Regions from separate parts of the Clostridium sp. DL-VIII genome, predicted to be linked through region 1. Evidence: a T-box and tRNA genes for the amino acid it is inferred to sense, from the RefSeq annotation. Region 1 holds a T-box; the other regions hold tRNA genes.
The links. A T-box is a leader RNA that pairs with one kind of tRNA and senses whether it is charged. The one in region 1 lies ahead of CDLVIII_RS17915 (valine--tRNA ligase), so its partner is inferred to be a tRNA-Val.
Positions count from the first base shown of each region.

Region 2: it has a tRNA-Val gene. The T-box ahead of CDLVIII_RS17915 (valine--tRNA ligase) is inferred to sense a tRNA for this amino acid. The anticodon was not compared.
Region 3: it has a tRNA-Val gene. The T-box ahead of CDLVIII_RS17915 (valine--tRNA ligase) is inferred to sense a tRNA for this amino acid. The anticodon was not compared.

Region 1 covers NZ_CM001240.1:3,880,788-3,886,502, forward strand. Annotated here, with positions in the region: gene CDLVIII_RS17915 (valine--tRNA ligase) at 572-3,217, opposite strand; T-box leader at 3,461-3,820, opposite strand; gene CDLVIII_RS17920 (DUF4885 family protein) at 4,311-5,528, opposite strand.
Region 2 covers NZ_CM001240.1:864,382-870,096, reverse strand. Annotated here, with positions in the region: gene metK (methionine adenosyltransferase) at 1-851, opposite strand, end outside; SAM riboswitch class I at 980-1,079, opposite strand; tRNA gene CDLVIII_RS04030 (tRNA-Tyr) at 1,249-1,333, opposite strand; tRNA gene CDLVIII_RS04025 (tRNA-Thr) at 1,392-1,466, opposite strand; tRNA gene CDLVIII_RS04020 (tRNA-Val) at 1,518-1,593, opposite strand; tRNA gene CDLVIII_RS04015 (tRNA-Tyr) at 1,601-1,685, opposite strand; gene CDLVIII_RS04010 (hypothetical protein) at 1,845-2,252, opposite strand; gene yyaC (spore protease YyaC) at 2,344-2,886, shown strand; gene CDLVIII_RS04000 (rod shape-determining protein) at 3,153-4,181, opposite strand; gene spoIIID (sporulation transcriptional regulator SpoIIID) at 4,261-4,515, opposite strand; gene CDLVIII_RS03990 (M23 family metallopeptidase) at 4,617-5,351, opposite strand.
Region 3 covers NZ_CM001240.1:221,230-226,944, forward strand. Annotated here, with positions in the region: gene CDLVIII_RS00985 (DnaD domain protein) at 1-246, shown strand, start outside; gene CDLVIII_RS00990 (ATP-binding protein) at 239-1,219, shown strand; tRNA gene CDLVIII_RS00995 (tRNA-Asp) at 1,444-1,520, opposite strand; tRNA gene CDLVIII_RS01000 (tRNA-Val) at 1,527-1,602, opposite strand; tRNA gene CDLVIII_RS01005 (tRNA-Glu) at 1,618-1,692, opposite strand; tRNA gene CDLVIII_RS01010 (tRNA-Thr) at 1,723-1,797, opposite strand; tRNA gene CDLVIII_RS01015 (tRNA-Asp) at 1,808-1,884, opposite strand; tRNA gene CDLVIII_RS01020 (tRNA-Val) at 1,891-1,966, opposite strand; tRNA gene CDLVIII_RS01025 (tRNA-Glu) at 1,983-2,057, opposite strand; gene CDLVIII_RS01030 (NAD(P)/FAD-dependent oxidoreductase) at 2,365-3,612, shown strand; gene CDLVIII_RS01035 (acyl-ACP thioesterase domain-containing protein) at 3,690-4,448, opposite strand; gene CDLVIII_RS01040 (DUF1858 domain-containing protein) at 4,700-4,882, opposite strand; gene CDLVIII_RS01045 (adenylosuccinate synthase) at 4,982-5,715, opposite strand, start outside.

The DNA of each region.
Region 1 (5,715 bases):
CTATATTTTTACTTATAGATACCCAAATCAAAAAGTAAATTTATACATTTGTGCAAGTCTTTTAATTTATAGTTCTTACGTCAATCTATATGTTAAAGTCTTAAATTGTTTATCTATATAGATAAACAAATTATAAACTTGACTTATATATAGGATAATTATCCACTTAAATTAAACTTTTGTGTGTATCTATACTAGAAATCATATACATTTTTGTGAAGCAGGCATTTGAAATTGAGCTGCTGAAAATTCTTAAGTAGTGAACCAAAATCTATGATTTTGTGTGAATCACTTACTCAGCGAACGAAAGTGAGTCGAGTTTCCTCTAGAGCTTGTTCCATTTACTGCTTGTAACGAACTTGTTTCGGGAGCATGCAGAAATGGGTGCATGGCTCACATTTATAACTTTCCAGCGAAAATTTCACAAGTCCTGTGGAATAAAAATGTATGTGATTTCGGCAAGCTACCACATAAGTCTAAGTTCAAAGTTGTATATCTATAAATATAGGATGAGCTTTATTCCTAAAACTCATCCTAATATTTTGCTATTTAATTTATAAGGTAAAAAATATTAATTTAAAGCTTCAATTCTAACTTTAACAGCTTCAAGCATTTCAACGTATTTTACTCTCTTCTCTTTTTCAGCATCTATAACTGCTGCTGGTGCTTTAGCTACAAAACCTTGATTTCCTAATTTCTTATCTATTCTTTCAATTTCGCCTTCTAGCTTTTTAACTTCCTTATTTAATCTTTCTAGTTCTTTATCTTTATCAACTAAGTCAAGTAAAGGCATAAATAATTCTCCACCTTTAACAACTAAAGACACAGCATTAGCTGGAACATTAGCTTTATCATCAATAAATTCTACTTCTGAAGCTGAAGCTAACTTCTCAATATAAGCTACACCTGCATTAAATGCTTTTTTAGCATCTTCTGCAATATAACATATTACTTTAGCTTTTCTTGATGGGGGTACATTCATTTCAGCTCTTACATTTCTTAAGCCTTTTATAGCTTCAATTACAAATGCCATATCAGCCTCAGCTTCTTTATTTACTAAAGCTTCATCAAATACAGGCCAAGCTGAAGTTGTTATAGTTTCTTCATCACTTAAATGAGTGAAGATTTCTTCTGTAATAAATGGCATAGCTGGATGTAATAATTTTAAGCCTGTAATTAATACAGTGTTTAATACATTGTAAGCTATTCCCTTAGCTTTTTCATCATCACCATAGAACACTGGTTTAACAAGTTCTATATACCAGTCACAGAATTCAGTCCACATAAAATCATAAACTTTTTGCATTGCAATTCCAAGCTCGAATTTCTCCATGTTTTCTGTAGCTTCTTTAACTAAAGTGTTCATCTCAGATAATATCCACTTGTCTGCTAAAGAATATTCTTTGCAGTCTTTATATTTGTTCATTATATCTTTATCAAGGTTCATCATTACAAATCTTGATGCATTCCAAATCTTATTAGCAAAGTTTCTTGAAGATTCAACTCTTTCTGGGTAATATCTCATATCATTTCCTGGAGCATTACCTGTAGCTATCATAAATCTTAAAGCATCTGCACCATAAGTTTCAATAACTTCTAATGGATCAACACCATTTCCTAAAGATTTACTCATCTTTCTTCCTTCTGAATCTCTTATTAAACCATGAATAAGCACTGTATTAAATGGAGTTTCACCCATGCAGTGAAGTCCTGAGAATATCATTCTTGCAACCCAGAAGAATATGATATCATGCCCAGTAACCAATGTGCTTGTTGGATAGAAGTAATCTAAATCTTCTGTTTTGTTTGGCCAGCCAAGAGTTGAGAATGGCCAAAGTGCTGAAGAAAACCAAGTATCAAGTACATCATTATCCTGCTCAATGTTAGTACTTCCACATTTAGTACATTTATGTGGCGCTTCCTCAAGTACCATCATTTCACCGCAGTCTTGACAGTAGTAAACTGGTATTCTATGTCCCCACCATAACTGTCTTGAAATACACCAGTCTTGAATGTTTTCCATCCAGTTAAAATATATCTTATCAAATCTTTCAGGAACAAACTTTGTTTTTCCACTCTTTACTACTTCTATAGCTGGCTTTGCAAGATCTTCCATCTTAACATACCATTGTTTAGATATTATAGGCTCTACAGTAGTTCCACATCTATCATGAGTACCAACATTATGAGTATGATCTTTAATTTTAACTAAAAGTCCAGCCTCTTCTAAATCTTTAACTATGGCTTTTCTAGCTTCATATCTATCTAAGCCCTTATATTTTCCACCCTTTTCATTGATAATTCCCTTATCATCCATAACTCTTATGATCTCTAAGTTGTGTCTCTTTCCTACTTCAAAATCATTAGGGTCATGAGCTGGAGTCATCTTAACTGCACCAGTTCCAAATTCTAAATCTACATAATCATCAGAAACTATAGGAATTTCTCTGTTAACAAGTGGAAGTATTACAGTTTTTCCAATAAGGTGTTTATATCTTTCATCATTTGGATTTACAGCTACACCACTGTCTCCAAGCAAGGTTTCAGGTCTTGTTGTTGCAATTTCAAGGAAACCTGATCCATCAGCTAACGGATAATTTATATGCCAGAAATGGCCTGCCTGCTCTTCATATTCAATTTCAGCATCAGATAATGCTGTTTGACAATGTGTACACCAGTTAGTTATTCTATTTCCTTGATAAATTAAACCTTCATTATAAAGCTTAACAAATACATGTTTTACAGCAGCACTAAGATTTTCATCCATAGTAAAAGCTTCTCTTGTAAAATCAGCTGATACTCCAAGTTTTTTAACTTGGTTTCTTATTGTAGCTCTGTATTTGTCACTCCATTCCCATACTTTTTCTAGAAACGCTTCTCTTCCCATTTCCTTCTTATCAAAACCTTCCTCAGCTAGCTTGTTTGCAACTTTAACTTCTGTTGCAATAGAAGCATGATCTTCACCAGGAAGCCATAAAGCAGCGTAACCTTGCATTCTTTTAAATCTAATAAGCATATCTTGAAGAGTATCATCAAAAGCATGCCCTAAGTGAAGCTGACCTGTTATATTTGGGGGCGGCATTATTATAGTATATGGCTTTTTATTTTTATCAATACTTGGCGTAAAATAACCTTTCTCCTCCCAATTCTTATAAATCCTATCTTCAAATTCTTTTGGATCATACGTAGTTGATATATTTTTTATTTCTTCTGACATTTCTATTCCTCCAGACTGTTAATTTACTAAAATATATAATTCACAATGAATAACTATCTTTTGAGCTAAGGTATATAAATAAAGGAAACCCGACTCACATACGTTCGCTGGGGGCTTTCGAATAACCAAATCAAAGATTTGGATTTTCAATGCCAGGAAACCCGACTCACATATGTTCGCTTCGGACTTTCGAATAACCAAATCAAAGATTCAGAGTCTCAATGCCAAAAAGAGCCCTCGTCACAAAAGGACGAAGACTCGCGGTACCACCTTTATTTCCACGCAAGCAAGTATATGCTCTAATGGACTCTTAATTCAAATAACGGCTCAGATAAACCGTCTTTAGCTACTACTATTTCACTAAAGAAGCTCAAAAGCTACCTTCAAAATTTCCTGCATAAGGGTTTCCAGCTATTCCCTCTCTCTTGCTAGTTCTTGCTAGTTCTTGCTAGTTCTTTCTAAATCTATGATTTAGCTAAAGAACTGTACTCCTCAGCTCGTCTGAGTGAGTTTCCTTGCTAAAAGAACCGTACTCCCAAACTCTCCTGAGTTAGTTTCCTTTAATGCGAAAAAATTTCTACTCCTCTTTTTCATTGCTTTTATCTATTAATTTACTTAAAATAATAGCTTATAGTATAAATTTTGTCAATAATAGTTTTTATTATTACTATATAATTCTACTTCTATTAATCTGCAAAGCTTAATCATACAAAATAAATTTAATATTAGAAATAGCATTAAAACAATATAAAATAAACTCTTCTTTCTTATATTTTTAGATGCGTAAATAATGTGGATAATCCCATTAACAGACATTATAAAAATAATAAGAAACATTGAAATAAATCCAGTAACTATAATAAAGCCTATTGTTGCATAAAAGTAAAATGGCAATGTAAAACATCTAGAGCATAACATATGCGAAACCTAATTTATCCGTACAAATAATAATTTAGTACTAACAAATGCTGAAGAAGTTTTTCTTCCATATGCTAAACAATTATTAAGCATACATAATAGAAGAAGAACCTCCTTCATCGAGTATTCTCCTTCATTATTTAATCTTTTAGATTTGTAACTTTTTATAAACTTTTTATAAATATGGCAATGTATTAAAACTATTTTTACCATATTTATAAATTGTATCTTTGTTATAGCTTTCACTATAATTAGTATTTTGGCAAACATCTTGTAATTTATTATCACTATAATTAATTGATAACGTCATGTCAGGAATGTTATTCCAACCTTTATATGACATTTCTTGAATCATACTTGCAAAAGTCTCTTCGCATACCCCTGTATATTGTTTAGGCACATAGGGCTTTCCGCTTTTAGCCATCTCTTCAAGTTTAGAATTAAAAATATCAGTAATGTTTTTCCCATCATCAGTATAATAACTTCCATCTTTCTCTGTTAAACTTCTAATATCAATTCCAGTTACATCTAAAGCCTCATGGTACAAATCATATTTCCTAAATCCATCCTGAGTAAATTGAGTACTCTTTGCTATCCCATATCGTGATGATGAAAGAATATGATTATACAATTCCCTTGAATTATCTCCTGAATTAAGAAGCTCTTCCATTTTTTCCTTTACTCCTTTTTCTTCAGTGCAATTAACAGTCAAATTATAACTATATGGGTCTATAGAAAAAGATAACTTAGTACCTTCTGGAACTTCAATTCCATTTTCTTTAAATAAATTATCCATCTCTGAATTAACCACTTGCCTGTTGAATGTTTTCTGATCTTCGTCTTCCTCATTTGCATTAGGAAAAGTTATTCCCCTAAACAATGAATCTCTCATATTACAGCCATTTATCTTCCCATACTTTAACATATTTATTTCATTATCATATGCAGCTTCTCGTTCTTCATCTGTTAAATCAGATACATAATATAGTGAATTTTCATTGCAATACTTATCCTGAATATAAGCCTCAGGATTTGAATGAGATTTTGCTACTTCAAGAAGTTTGTTATATTTATCATTTAATGCTTCATAACATACATCAGTTTCACTTACATAAGAATTTCTCGATGTTATTTTATCTCCAGCACTTTTAATAGTTTCTGCATTTTTTTCTTTTGCTTTATTAATATAACTTTTGAGGCCAATAGACTCATCTATTCTCCTATTTGATGATGGTCCATTATTTTTACTAACTTGAGACATTTTCTTAGCTGCACCGCTTAGGGTAATAGTATCTGATGACTTGTAGGCTGCTGATCTTTTTACTTTCTGAGCATTAGAAATTCTAAGCATTTCCATATATAATCTTGCTTGCATACCTGCCGTAATTCTCATGAGCTCTCCCTCCTTTCGCACTGTAAACCATGCTGCTAAACTTGACCAACTAAAATTCCATCTGTGATTGAAATATTATGTTATATATCCATATTATTACTATCGTCATAAATTTCAATATCTTTACTTTTCTATATGAATTATCAAAACAATACAAGTATATAGCTCTTCAAACTATATCTATATA
Region 2 (5,715 bases), 3.0 Mb from region 1:
GCAGCTGATCTATCTACCTTTGTTGGATCTTTTCCTGAGAAAGCACCACCGCCGTGTCTTCCATATCCACCGTATGTATCAACTATTATCTTTCTTCCTGTTAAACCAGAATCTCCTTGAGGTCCTCCAACAACGAATCTTCCTGTTGGATTAATGAAGTATCTAGTTTTGCTATCTAATAATTCAGCTGGAACAACAGCATCAATAACATACTTCTTAACATCTGCTTGGATTTGTTCTAAAGAAACTTTATCATCATGTTGTGTTGATATAACGATAGTATCAATTCTCTTTGGCTTATTATCTTCATATTCAACTGTAACTTGAGTTTTACCATCTGGTCTTAAATATCCTAATGTATCATTCTTTCTTACTTCTGTAAGTCTTCTTGATAACTTATGAGCCATAAATATTGGAAGTGGCATAAAGTCTTCAGTTTCATTAGTTGCAAAACCAAACATCATTCCTTGATCTCCAGCTCCTACAGCTTCAACCTCATCTTTTTCACCTTTTTTAGATTCAAAGGCTTCATCTACACCCATAGCAATATCCGCTGATTGCTCATCTATTGATGTAAGAACTGCACAAGTATCACAGTCAAATCCAAATTTTGCTCTGTCATACCCAATTCCTCTTACTGTTTCTCTTACTACTTTTGGAATATCAACGTAACAATTAGTTGATATTTCTCCCATTACCATTACCATACCAGTAGTTGTACATGTTTCACATGCAACTCTTGCAAGTGGATCTTTTTCTAATAAAGCATCTAATATAGCATCTGATATTTGGTCACACATTTTATCTGGATGGCCTTCTGTAACTGATTCTGAAGTAAATAATCTTCTCATTTTTTTCTCTCCTTAACTTAAATATTTTAAATAATTATTATATTTTTCTTTTGTTAATTAGGTTTGTACAAATTTAAGATAAATGAAAAAAACTCTTCGATAAGAAGAGTATAATTTTACAAATCACTTTCTTATCTTGTAGAAACACCTCTACAGGAATTGGCACCTTATATAATACAGGTTGCCGGGTTTCATAGGGCCCTTTCCCTCCACCTCTCTTGATAAGAGTCACATCATTTAATTTTCAAAAAATATTTTACCACATCACGCAAAGTTAGTCAACATTATAGAATGCAATCAATATACTATCTAAATACATACATACATGTATATTAAAAAGTACTTTATGATTATAGAATACAAAATAAAAAAAGAACAAACTAAGTTTATTCTTTTCTGGTGGAGGAAGATGGATTCGAACCATCGAAACGAAACGTAACAGATTTACAGTCTGCCCCCTTTGGCCACTCGGGAATTCCTCCATATTCTTTTTTAATATAATATAAGTTACTAAGTAAATACTTTCTTATATTATTTTATTGGAGCTGGCAATAGGAATCGAACCTACAACCTGCTGATTACAAGTCAGCTGCTCTACCGTTGAGCCATGCCAGCACGTTATCCACTTTAAAATTATCATTTTACAATTAAACTTTATTTTTTAGATGGTGGGCACAACAGGGCTCGAACCTGTGACCCCCTGCTTGTAAGGCAGGTGCTCTCCCAGCTGAGCTATGCGCCCATCTAAATGGTGGAGGAAGATGGATTCGAACCATCGAAACGAAACGTAACAGATTTACAGTCTGCCCCCTTTGGCCACTCGGGAATTCCTCCAAAACAAATTACTTTAATGTCGTCACTTTTCAACTGATCGACAATGATTAGTATATCTGCAAAGAGCTTTTATTTCAACTCTCATATCCACTAGTGTGACTAATTTATCCTTCTATTCCTCCTGATTTCTTCTATATACTTCAATTTAACATATCATTCTTATTTATTTTTTATTTTCTCATTAACCTTGTCTAATTGTATAAAATTTGAACTTATTCTTTCTATTTCTTTATAATCTTCATCTGAAAGCCTCTTGTTTAGAAGCTTAAAAGCATTCGTTATTCCTTCTTCTTCATTATCTTCTTCATAATACTCTCTTATCTTCCCCATATCAAGCGCGGATAGCTTTTTTAGTATCTTCTCAAAATCCTTTCTATCCTCAGAAGATAGTTGTTCTAATGCTTTTTCTTTATCTACTTTAAACACGGTTCCATTATTATAAGACACAATTTCTTTACTAATAGTATCACTAGCTGCAATTTGACCTTCTGGCTGCCAAAAAAACATTAAATAAATATTTAGTAATATTATAAATATTGATAATAAATATACACAAACTTTCTTCATATTAACCTCCTTTACTTGTATTAATTTCCATAAAATATTTTTTTATACTATCTTTTGATTACTCATCATATACATTTTATAAAGGGGGTATATGTCCTTGATTGATTTAAATTCTAATACAAATTCAAAATTTTATTATGATTTAACTTTAGAAATTAAAAATTACATTACTGAAAATACTGTAATAGTTTGTATTGGTACTGATAAATGTATCGGTGATTGCTTAGGACCTTTAGTAGGATCCATATTAACTGAAAACTTTTTCCCACTTCCAGTTTACGGAACCTTATCTTTTCCAATTCATGCTTTAAATATAGATGAACGATTAGATGAAATATACACTAAACATCCTAAAGCATCCATAATTGGTGTTGACGCATGTTTAGGAGATGAGAGTGATATAGGCGAAATTCGCATACGAGACTATGCGATACATCCAGGCAAAGGAGTAGGTAAGGAGCTTCCTGAGGTTGGAATTGCTTCTGTCATAGGAATTGTCGACTCTAGCGATAATGCAGAACTCTTTTTTTCACGTAGTATAAGACTTTCCTTTGTTATGAACATGGCAAAAATCATATCTAGAATATTTATTGAAGCCTATAATTTAAATCGTGGGCAATTTCCTATGATTTAAATTATATACAAAAGCAATAACAATTTACTATATTCCAGATTTGCATGATTAATATGTCATTCTGATAATATTATATTAGGAAAACATATTTCTCTATTCTTTTGTAAATATGCATCATGATTATATACTTACTATTTCTTATTATATGCCTTCCTTATATTTTTTAATTAGGCACATGAAAAATAGGCTAGCAGATGGACTAGATATTTATTTGATTGTGCCTTAAATAACGGCCAGAACAATGTTCCAGCCGTTATTTATTAATACTATTCTATTAATACTATTTGTTGTGAATTTACTTCACTATCTAACTTATCTATGTAGCTTAAAACCTTACCAGTTCCTTTAACAACACATTCAATAGAATTCTCGGCAACAGTTGCTGCAACTCCTGTCCTAAATTCAATAAGCTTATCTAATCCATGTACTAATGCGCCACCACCAGTCATCAATATTCCTCTTTCTATTATGTCTGAAGCTAATTCAGGTGGAGTTCTCTCTAATACTCTTTTTACAGTTTCAACTATTACTTCTACTGGTTCTTTTATTGCATTTCTTATTTCCTCAGTAGTAATTTCTACTTCATCTGGTAATCCTGTTATAAGATTTCTTCCTTTCATCATATATGTTAGATTTCTAGAATTTTTAAAGGCCGATCCTATATTTATTTTTAATTCTTCAGCAGTCTTTTCGCCTATCATTAATTTATAATTATTTCTTACATATTTTATTATAGAATCGTCAAACTTATTTCCAGCCACTTTTATAGATTCTCTTTCTACTACTCCTCCTAATGAAATTACAGCAACATCACAAGTACCTCCACCAATGTCTACTACCATACATCCATTTGGTTTAGTAATATCTAATCCTGCACCAATAGCAGCTGCTAATGGTTCCTCTATTAAATGAACCTTTTTAGCTCCTGAGTTCATGGCTGCATCAATTACTGCTCTTTTCTCAACTTCCGTTGCTTGAGATGGTACACAAACAATTACTTTAGGTGCCCTAATAGTTTTCTTACCACATGCTTTTCTTATAAATTCTTTTAGCATTTTTTGTGTTATATCGTAATCCGAAATAACTCCATCTTTCAACGGACGTACTGCAACTATGTTTCCCGGGGTTCTTCCTATCATTTTTCTTGCCTCTTCCCCTATAGCCAATAGCTTATTATTATTTTTATTTATAGCTACTACGGATGGCTCCTTTAATACCACCCCTTTACCACTCACATAAACTAACACAGTTGCCGTTCCTAAGTCAATTGCAAGGTCTATCCCTGTTCTCCACATCTCTTATTCACTCCTATAATACATATTAATACCTATATTTACATAATTCTACTAATATTATATTATAGACTTAAATTTATCAAGATTCAATAATTTTATACTTCATTTTTGTTGCTTCTCCACCCCTAATGTGTCTTTCAGCTTTATTTAATTCCAATATAGAATGAGTTTCTTGGGCAATTTCCGGATTAATTTTTAAAAGTCTTTCTGTCATATCTTTATGAATTGTACTCTTACTTACTCCAAAAACCTTTGCGGTCTTTCTTATTGTAGCTTTTGAATCTATAATGTACCTTGCAACATCTAAAACTCTTTCTTCAATATAATCTTTCAAAATATCACTTCCTTAATCTTGTCTTTAACATAATAGTTTGTTAATATTTTTAATTAGTCATTTATCCTAACTATGACAAATGACTAATATTAACTTTTATCTTATTTAGTTTTTAAGCTGAAATATTTTTCCGGATTAACTTGCTCTCCATTAGCATCAATTACCTGTAAATTTAAAAATTCTCCAAATACATCTTTGCTAAATACTTTTGCGGTCTCTCCAACCTTACCAATAACTTGGTTAGCTGTTACCTTTTCACCATTCTTAACCGATAAATTTGCATCAAGATTTCCATATCTTGTTTTCAATCCATTAGCATGTTTAATCTCTACAACTACGCCTTCTTCAACCCCTGTATTTTCAGCAAAATCTACCACACCATCAGCTGATGCCTTAACATCAGTTCCTATATTAGCTTGTATATTTACACCTCTAACAGTTCTAAAAGAACCTTCTTCCATTTTTACTGGAGCAGGATAAGTATATTTTCTACTTTCAACACCATCTATAGGATTTATGAAACTTACTTTATTAGTTGTAGCTACTGTAGTTGATTTCTCTGCTTTTGTATTATTATTATTGCTTTCCTTATTGTCCTGAACATTTTCTACTCTCTCTGCATTTTGAACTTCATTTATAGCCTTTTCATCATTGCTAGAATTCAATGTTAATTCTTTATTTGTATCTTCTGTCTTATTTACTTCATTTTTACTGCTCATCATTTTATATGAGACGGTTCCAATAGCCAATAATATGCAAAGACAGAGGAATAAAGCGATATAAAATCCCTCCTTCCTAAATAATTTTTTTGCTCTTTCTTTTAAATTCTTGTTCAACATGAACACCTCCAATTGTTATATTTCCCCTTTTACGAGAAATAATACATAAACGTATATTTTTTTATTTGATATTTTTGTGTTTTTCAATTAATTTCTTATTAGTCTTGAGTATATCCACTTTTTTATCTTTTATACAAAATAACCATTTTTTATTATTTAAATACTATAAATTCATACAACTTAGATAACATCATCCAAACTGTTAATTATTTAAAAATCACTAAATTAAAAAGAGAATAATCATTTTATAAAAAATAATTATTCTCTCTAAATATCTGTTGAAGATGTTCGATTGTAAATAAAAAGCAGTATATTACTGCTAAAAAGTTCGCTTATACTTGAATTCATTAAACTACTTTTC
Region 3 (5,715 bases), 2.8 Mb from region 1:
AGATTAAATAGAGCAGATTTTAAATATATTGATGGTATATTAACTAACTGGAATAAAAACAATATTAGAACTCTAGAAGACATAGCCCTTAAAGATAATAAGAATACTAAAAACTCTAAATATCCAAAAAATTACGGCTCTAATAATAATGATAAATCCTCTCTTAAATTCAATAATTTTGAAGCAAGAGAATATGATTATGATTCATTAGAAAAAAAACTTTTAGGATGGGATAATGATGATTAAAGGCTATCAAACTGAAATTTTAAAAATATATGAAAAACTTAGAGAAGATGAAGCTAAAGCTTTAAAAATTAGAAAAGAAGAAATATCCGAAAAATACCCTGAAATTATTGAATTAGATAATAAAATTCAAAAGCTATCCTTACAAATGGCAGTTTCCATTTTAAAATCTACTGATGGTGAAAAAGCAGTAGACGATTATAAGGAAAGTATAACTGACCTAAGAATAAAAAAATGTGAAATGCTGGTTGAAAGAGGATATGATCCTGAATACTTAAATTTACATTATCACTGTAATAAGTGTAAAGATACAGGCTTTATAGGTAATGTTAAGTGTAGCTGTTACAAACAAAAATTAATTAAATTATATTATAAAAATTCTGAGTTAGAGAGCACAATATCATATAACAATTTTGATAATTTTGATTTAAACTTATTTTCAAGTCATAAACTTGGGGAAGAGAAATTTTCTCCAAGAAAAAACATGGAAAATAATCTGGACTATATATTAAAAGATTATCTTCCGAACTTCTCAAAAACATCAACAAATCTATTATTTTATGGTAATCCTGGCAGCGGAAAAACTTACTTATCTTACTGCATAGCTAAGGCTGTGCTAGATATGGGTTATTTAGTAATATATAAGACCTCTGATGAATTAATTAAGAATTTGAGAGACATTAGATTTAATAACGATTCCTCTTTAGAATCATTAATCTTAGAATGTGATTTGCTAATAATTGATGATCTAGGTGCTGAATATCTTAATGAATTCTCAGTAACAGAGCTCTTTACTGTAATTAATAAAAGAATTCTTACTAAAAAGAAAATGCTCATATCAACCAATTTAACACTACCAGGTATAACAAAGCAATATAGCGAAAGAATTGCCTCTAGATTAATTGGTGAGTTTAGGCTTTGCAAATTTTATTCAGAAGATATAAGAATTAAAAAGAATTTACAGAAAAGCAGATAAAAAATGAAGCTATAAGTATATATTGATAAATATACTATAGCTTCATTTTTATACTTAATTATAATTATTATATGTAAACTTACACATTTGAAATTATATTAATTATATTCCAATAGTCACATAGTGTAATAGAAATTACAATGTTCATAAAAATAAAATATTTACTTTCTTCTTTATTAAATAAAAAAACAAGCTTTAATTTTACACTAAAGCTTGTTTATACTTGGCGACTCAGAAGGGGCTCGAACCCTCGACCTCCGGCGTGACAGGCCGGCACTCTAACCAACTGAGCTACTGAGCCATCTTATGGTGGGCACAACAGGGTTCGAACCTGTGACCCCCTGCTTGTAAGGCAGGTGCTCTCCCAGCTGAGCTATGCGCCCATAAGATAGATAAAATGGTGACTCCTAGGGGAATCGAACCCCTGTTACCACCGTGAAAGGGTGGTGTCTTAACCGCTTGACCAAGGAGCCATATTAAGTTTTTTATATGTTTATTTAAAATGGAGCTGGCAATAGGAATCGAACCTACAACCTGCTGATTACAAGTCAGCTGCTCTACCGTTGAGCCATGCCAGCATATTTTAAATGGCGACTCAGAAGGGGCTCGAACCCTCGACCTCCGGCGTGACAGGCCGGCACTCTAACCAACTGAGCTACTGAGCCATCTTATGGTGGGCACAACAGGGCTCGAACCTGTGACCCCCTGCTTGTAAGGCAGGTGCTCTCCCAGCTGAGCTATGCGCCCATAAGATAGATATAAATGGTGACTCCTAGGGGAATCGAACCCCTGTTACCACCGTGAAAGGGTGGTGTCTTAACCGCTTGACCAAGGAGCCATGCTATTGTCTTCACTCTTGAATGTCAAAACTTAATGTCCTTTAGTTATTCAAGCTGCTGACCACATAGACTATAATACCTAAATTTAGATTGCGTGTCAACACATTTTTTCATTTTTTTTATTTTTATCTGATTTAATTATTTTTTCAATCCAATCTTTAACACATAAGTACTATTTTAACTATCCCCTTAAGCGCTGGTAAATCTAATAATCTGCCGAAATAATGCACTTTTCACACTAATTCTTTTAACCCGGTTATTACTGTGATAAAATTTATGTATTATATAAATAAGGAGTGATTAAAAATGATTTATCACGATTTAATAATTGCTGGTGGTGGTGCATCAGGTCTAATGGCTGCAATTATAGCTAAAGAATTTGGCGCAGATGTAGCTGTTGTAGAAGGCACCGATAGAATCGGAAAGAAAATTCTTGTAACCGGCAATGGAAGATGTAACATTTCAAATAAAAATATTTCGTATCCATATAAATGTTTTCATAGTGAAAATAATGACTTCTTCCAAGAAGCTTTAAATAAATTTACTGTTAAAGATACTGAAAGCATATTTTTATCTCTTGGTTTGCCCTTGGTAGAACTAGAGAATGGCAAAATGTATCCAAAATCTCTTCAAGCTTCTTCTGTAATAGATATACTCAGAATGGCCTTAGATGATAGACAAATTCCTTTATACACAAATTGTAAAGTAATTTCTGTAAGTAAGAAGAAGAACTTTGTTTTAACCACAAGCAGCGATGAGTATACTAATCTTTCTTGCAATAAGCTTATTTTGAGCTGTGGCGGAAAATCTGCTGTTAAAACTGGTTCTGATGGTTCAGGATATAGATTAGGTAAATCGCTAGGACATAGCATTACAGAAACACTTCCTGGAATTGTCCAATTGAAATTAGATTATCCTTATTTAAAAGCTTTATCAGGAATTAAATTCGATGGATCTGCTTCCATATTAATAGATGATCAGATTATTCGTACTGAAATTGGAGAGATCTTATTTACAGACTATGGGATTTCTGGTCCACCGATATTACAATTATCTTCTTATGCTTCTAAAGCACTTTCTAAAAATTCAAAAGTAATAATCAGGGTAGATATGTTTCCGCATGAAAGCAAAGAAGATGTTGAAAATTTCTTTTCTACACATTTTTCCACCTTTGACTACAGAGAAATATCCTCAGCTTTAATTGGAGTTATACATAAAAAATTAATTCCTACAATCTTAAAGGATGTCGGAATAAAGGATATTCATGAGCCTTGCTCCAATATCGGCTGGAAGCATATTAACAGGCTGGTTGATACGTTTAAAAAGTGGGACTTCAATTGTATTGGCACAAATGGCTTTTCTAACGCCCAAGTTACTACAGGTGGTATAAATACAAGCGAAGTTAATAACTTAACCTTAGAATCTAAACTAGTTAAAAATTTATACCTCTGTGGAGAAATCTTAGATGTTCACGGAGATTGTGGCGGATTTAATCTTCAATGGGCTTGGAGTTCTGGTTACTTAGCTGGAAAATCAGCGTCTCAAAATCTCTAAGTAATTCTTATAAATAATAAAAAAAGTTGTAATAAAACACTATTAATATTCTAGGTTTTATCACAACTTTTTTTATTTTAATTATCCTGTAACTTTTCCCACTCAGCCTCTAATACTGTAACTTCAGTACCATCTAAATTTCTTATTGTATGATACGATTTTAGATTGTCATTATCAATCTCTTTTACAGTTGCAGATGACAATATACTTTCCCCATATACAGTCTCTTTTTCGAATATTATTTTAATTCTTCTTATGCTATAACTATTAATTATTTCAAGTGGAACAGCTTCAATTGCCCATTCAACATACTTAACATTATTAACATGATTATTGGAGTCAATATCACTATATCTAATATTAAATTGCTTAGTGTATTGTCCATTATCTAATTTCTCAATTCTATCCATACTTATATCATAGTCTACATCTCCATCTATTCCGTACATATCATATTGTTCTTCTTGTATTCGTGTAGGTCTTCTTTTATTAATATCAATTAAAAAAAATAATGCAGATGCCTCTCCAATAATATTGTTTTTCTCATCCGCGATAGTATATTTTCTTAATCCATAAAACTTCTTAAAACCTATTGGCTGAGTATTAATAGTTATTGTTTCACCAAAATTTGGGTACCTATACATTTTTATATCGTCCTTATAAAATACCCAAGCGCAATTATTTTTTTCACAAAACTCGATTCCACCGCCAAGAGATTCTGATTGCTGGGTTCCTACATCGCAAATAAAATCAATTACTGATGATAACTTACATTTCAGTTTAGCATCTACTTCATAATAATGTATCTCATATTTCTTTGTAAAATCTTTACTCATACTTGCTTATTGCACGCTTAAAATATTTATTAATTTTCAATATTTTGCCAACATATATAAGGCTTAATTGTTACAGTATACTGGCTTGATAAACATCATTTTCAGGCTTGCAATAATTTCTTTCCCCCTTTACTATTATGTTATATTTCTCATATATAAAATTCTCTATTATATACTAATATTAACACAATAAACTAAAATAAAAAGAGGACTTCCCAAAAAGAAAATCCTCTTAACTAAACAAAATATTATTATCTATTTAACGCTTCTAATAAATCATCTAGATTTAATCCATGTACTACTGCAGCTTCTGCTAAAGTTTCAGCTTGAGCAGATGGACATCCAACACATCCCATTCCAAAACTCATTAATACTTGTGCCTTAGATGCATCAGTATTAACTACTTCACCTATTGTCATATCCTTAGTTATCATACTTTCACCCTCTTTAAATATAACTTTATGTATTTATTGTTTACAATAGAATTATATTTTATACCAAGCTGAAAGTCAATACCCGAGCATAATACTAGACTATAAACTATCTATTCTCATTGTTTGATCTCTCTTAGGACCAACTCCAACTATTGAAATTCTAGTGCCTGTAAATTCTGATATTCTTGCTAAATACTTCTTAACATTTTCAGGCAACTCATCATAACTTCTAACATCAGCTACACTGTCATCCCAACCATCAAACTCTTCATAGATTGGTTCGCATTCAGCTAAATCTTCTAAGCTTGCCGGGAAGTAATCTATAACTGTATTATTAAATTTATATCCAACACATACCTTGATTTTTTCTAAACCAGCTAAAGTATCAATTTTAGTAACAGCTAATGAGGTTAAACCACTAACTCTGACTGCAGTTTTAATTATAACTAAGTCTAGCCATCCACATCTTCTTGATCTTCCTGTGTTTACACCATATTCGTGGCCTTTTTCTCTAATCCAATCTCCAGTTTCATTAAGCAATTCTGTTGGGAATGGTCCTTTACCAACTCTTGTAGTATACGCTTTTGTTATACCAACTGCATTGGTAATCATATTAGGCCCTATACCTGTACCGCTAGAAACTCCTCCTGCTGTTGTATTAGATGATGTTACATATGGATATGTACCATAATCAATATCTAATAACATTCCTTGGGCACCTTCAAATAAAACAGTCTTATCTGCTTTAATTGCATCATATACCTTAACAGATGTATCTTGAACAAACGGTCTTAATTTCTTAGCTAAAGTTAGATATTCATTTAATATTTCAT